Regions from separate parts of the Roseateles cavernae genome, predicted to be linked through region 1. Evidence: predicted binding sites of a transcription regulator. Region 1 holds the regulator's gene; the other holds the start of a gene.
The links. The regulator LexA, encoded in region 1, represses DNA repair genes until DNA is damaged. The targets are predictions, from matches to a motif close to ACTGTATNNNNATACAGT.
Positions count from the first base shown of each region.

Region 2: a site for LexA is predicted at 676-693, ahead of ABGI63_RS15060 (DNA polymerase Y family protein). Genes of this name have one in related genera too.

Region 1 covers NZ_JBDPLH010000009.1:150,841-153,035, forward strand. The annotation lists gene ABGI63_RS20685 (asparaginase) at 1-465, opposite strand, end outside; gene lexA (transcriptional repressor LexA) at 542-1,252, shown strand; tRNA gene ABGI63_RS20695 (tRNA-Asp) at 1,362-1,438, opposite strand; tRNA gene ABGI63_RS20700 (tRNA-Glu) at 1,518-1,593, opposite strand; tRNA gene ABGI63_RS20705 (tRNA-Ala) at 1,661-1,736, opposite strand; tRNA gene ABGI63_RS20710 (tRNA-Asp) at 1,831-1,907, opposite strand; tRNA gene ABGI63_RS20715 (tRNA-Glu) at 1,978-2,053, opposite strand; tRNA gene ABGI63_RS20720 (tRNA-Ala) at 2,123-2,195, opposite strand, start outside.
Region 2 covers NZ_JBDPLH010000005.1:16,032-18,226, forward strand. The annotation lists gene argH (argininosuccinate lyase) at 1-111, shown strand, start outside; gene ABGI63_RS15055 (hemerythrin domain-containing protein) at 163-645, shown strand; gene ABGI63_RS15060 (DNA polymerase Y family protein) at 851-2,080, shown strand; gene ABGI63_RS15065 (LysR family transcriptional regulator) at 2,077-2,195, opposite strand, start outside.

The sequences.
Region 1 (2,195 bases):
AAACACGGTGAGCACCCCTTGCGCACCTTCATCGCTGGCAACGCTGACGGCATCGAGCAGGTTCTGCGGCCCATCGGTCTGCAAGGCCGTGGCCGGTCGCATCGCGGCGGTCAACACCACCGGCTTGCGCGGCGCCAGCACGCGGTGCAGGAAATAAGCCGTCTCTTCCAAGGTATCGGTGCCATGGGTGATCACAATCCCGGCCACCTCCTCGCGTGCCAGATGGTGGGCCACGCGCTCGGCCAGCCGCTGCCAGGTGGCGAAGTCCATGTCCTTGCTGTCGAGCTGGGCCACTTGCTCGGCCTCCAGCGCGCGCTGCGCCAGCGGCGGCACGGCCGAGACCAGATCGTCCACGCCCAGCTGGGCGGCGGTGTAGCCGACGTTGTCGGACGCCGTGCGGGCCTGGCCGGCAATCGTGCCGCCGGTGCCCAGGATCACGATAAGAGGCTTGTTCTTGCTGACCACGGTCACTTCCTGGATGAATGAACAGTTACTGGATATATACTCAGGCGCATCTTTCCCAGATGTCTGCGAGCCCAGCATGGACGATATCAGCCCCAGTGTTTCCACCGTCAAATTGACGGCACGCCAGCAGCAGATCCTTGACTTGGTGCGCCAGGCCATCGAGCAGACCGGAGCCCCTCCGACCCGCGCCGAGATCGCCAACGAGCTGGGTTTCCGCTCGGCCAATGCGGCCGAGGAGCATCTGCAGGCCTTGGCGCGCAAGGGGGTGATCGAACTGGTCGGCGGCACCTCGCGCGGCATCCGGCTGAAGTCGGACACCTTGAAAGCCATGCATCAGGAGCGCCGCGCCCGTGAGGACTTCCAGTTCTCGCTGCCGATTCCGAATCTGTCGCAGCTCACCCTGCCCCTGGTCGGGCGCGTTGCGGCCGGCCATCCCATCCTCGCGCAGGAGCATATCGAGCAGAGCTACACGGTCGAGAGCGGCATGTTCGCGCGCCGACCCGATTTCCTGCTGAAGGTGCGCGGCATGAGCATGAAGGACGTCGGCATCATGGACGGCGATCTGTTGGCGGTGCAGAAGGCCAGCGAAGCCAAGAATGGGCAGATCGTCGTCGCACGGCTGGGTGATGAGGTCACCGTCAAGCGCTTCAAACGCAGTCGCAGCGGCGGCATCGAGCTGCTGGCCGAGAACCCTGACTTCGAACCCATCCTGGTCGCGGCCGGCGATGAAAGCTTTGCACTGGAAGGTCTGGCCGTCGGTCTGATTCGCGGGCAAATGGCCTTCTGATACTGCGGCCGCAATCAGGTTTGCAGGGATGAAGTCTCTGCAAACATTTGATATGTCTCGGCGCATAAGAAAAAACCCTGGATGCTTGCGCTTCCAGGGCTTCAAATGTTGGCGGAGTGGACGGGACTCGAACCCGCGACCCCCGGCGTGACAGGCCGGTATTCTAACCAACTGAACTACCACTCCAGATACTCTTGCGAATATCAGATAAGTTCTGTAGTTTCTCGAAGCATGCGCTTCCAAAACTACCAAGCCTTATCAAACTTGGCGTCCCCTAGGGGATTCGAACCCCTGTAGTCACCGTGAAAGGGTGGTGTCCTAGGCCTCTAGACGAAGGGGACTAAACCTTCTATTTACTTCTTCTACCTTGCTGCCCGAGCCGCGCGCCACCGCCACCCTGAAGTGACTTGGTGGAGGTAAGCGGGATCGAACCGCTGACCTCTTGCATGCCATGCAAGCGCTCTCCCAGCTGAGCTATACCCCCAAATTTCGGGCTACACGCTGCTCAAGCAGTAATTTCTCTCAAAATACAAGCGGCCAACTGAATGGCCGCTTACCGATACGAATCGGGCAAACCTTGGCGGAGTGGACGGGACTCGAACCCGCGACCCCCGGCGTGACAGGCCGGTATTCTAACCAACTGAACTACCACTCCGCAGTGGGATAATTTCATAACTGCTGCAGTATACATTATATATCGCAGCAATTATCAAGTTTATCAAACTTGGCGTCCCCTAGGGGATTCGAACCCCTGTAGTCACCGTGAAAGGGTGGTGTCCTAGGCCTCTAGACGAAGGGGACTAAACCTTCTGAATTCTACTTCCTCATACTTGAACTGCGCGCCAACCAAATACCCAGTAACTGAACATTTGGTGGAGGTAAGCGGGATCGAACCGCTGACCTCTTGCATGCCATGCAAGCGCTCTCCCAGCTGAGCTATACC
Region 2 (2,195 bases), on a different contig from region 1:
GAGGTGCTGTCGCTGCGCGGCTCGCTGAACGCCCGCAACATCCTCGGCGGCACCGCGCCGGCCCAGGTGCGCGCCCAGGTGGCGCGGCATCGCGCCCGGCTCGGCGCCTGATCTTGAGCCAGCGCAAGCCCGACCCGACAGGGCCGGGCTAGGCTGGCGGCCATGAACAGTCTGACTTGGAGCGACGACCTCGCTCTCGACCACCCCCAGCTGGATCGAACCCATCAGGAGTTCGTCGAACTGCTGAACGCGCTGGCCGCCCTGCTTGCCCAGGGGGGTGACGACCCCCTGCCCCTGTATGCCCAGCTGCTGGCCCATACCGAGGCCCATTTCGCGATGGAAGAGGGCTGGATGGCCGCCACCGGCTTCGCGCCAGATAACTGCCATGCGCGCCAGCACGCGATGGTGCTGGACCTGATGCGCCAGGTACAGATCCATGCCCATGCGCAGCAAGACCTGGAACCGCTGCGCCGGCTGCTGCCGGAGCTGATCGGCTGGTTTCCCGCCCATGCCGAGATGATGGACGCGGCCCTGGTCTATCACATGGGCCAGCTGGGCTTCGACACCGGCACGGGCCGGATGAGCCGGCCGCCGCTTCAGCCAACCCCGGCCATCAGCTCCTGCGGCAACAACAGCTGCGCATAGACGCTTGGCAAGCCGGGCCTGGCTTCGTATACTGTATGCATCAACAGTATTCGAGGGGTCCATCATGCGTTCCTGCTATCGCCAGACCTACAGCCCGGCTCCCGTGCTGCGTGTTCCTCGCTGGCTGCGCAGCCTCTGGGTCTGGTTGTGAGCCGCGCCTGCTGCTGACTTCGCGTTGTCAGCAGGGCCGCCTGACAATCGCCGCATGGCCCGCCCACCGGATTCCGCTGCCCTCCCCGACCGCCTGATCGCGCATCTGGACATGGATGCCTTCTACGCTTCGGTGGAGCTGCTGCGCTATCCCGAGCTGAAGGGCCAGGCCGTCGTGATCGGAGGCCGCCGTGCCCATGAGCCCAAGACATTGGCCGACGGCACCCGCCGGTACGCCCGGCTGCGCGACTACACCGGCCGCGGCGTCGTCACCACCTCGACCTATGCGGCACGCGATCTGGGTGTGTTCTCCGCGATGGGCCTGATGAAGGCGGCGCTGCGCGCGCCCGACGCCATCCTGCTGCCCACCGACTTCGACGCCTATCGCAAATACTCCCGGCTGTTCAAGGCGGCCGTGGCCGAGATCGCGCCGGTGATCGAGGATCGCGGCATCGACGAGATCTATATCGACCTCAGCGAGGTCGCCGGCGTCCGCGAGCCGGTCGGGCACGACCCGCTGGGCGGCGTGCGCGCGGTGGCGCGCGATATCAAGAACTCGGTGCAGCGGGCCACCGGCCTGAGCTGCTCGATCGGCATCACCCCCAACAAGCTGCTGTCCAAGATCGCCTCGGAGCTGGACAAGCCCGACGGGCTGACGATACTGCTGGCCAGCGAGATCCCGACCCGCATCTGGCCGCTGGCGGCGCGCAAGATCAATGGCATCGGCCCGAAGGCCGCCGCCAAGCTCGCCACCCTGGGCCTGGAGACCGTCGGCCAGATCGCCGCCGCCGATCCGGCGATGCTGATCAGCCAGTTCGGCACAAGCTACGGCAGCTGGCTGCACGAGGCCGCCCATGGCCGCGACCAGCGGCCGGTGGTGACTTATAGCGAACCGGTCTCGATCAGCCGCGAAACCACCTTCGAGCGCGATCTGCATGCGGTGCATGACCGCGCCGAGCTTTCCGCCATCTTCAGCCGGCTGTGCGAACAGCTGGCCGGCGATCTGGAACGCAAGGGCTACCAGGGCCGGACGGTAGGCATCAAGCTGCGCTTCGAGGGTTTTGTCACCGTGACCCGCGACCTGACCCTGGATGCGCCGATCGCCGACTTCGCAGCGCTTCGTCATGCGGCCGGCAGCTGTCTGAAACGGGTCGATCTGAGCCGGCGGCTGCGGCTGCTGGGCGTTCGGATCGGCGGCTTGTCGCGGCCGGGCGACGCCCAGGCGGTACCCAAGCCGCTTCGGAAGGCCGCCGCGCCCCGGCTGGAAAGCCAGGACTTGTTCTAAGGCCGGCGTCGCAACAGCAGCTCGTACAAGGCCCGGGCCGCCGTGCTCAGCTCCCGGTCACGCCGCCGCACCAGAAACAGCTGCCGGTCCGCCAGCCCTCGCCAGCGCAGCTCAC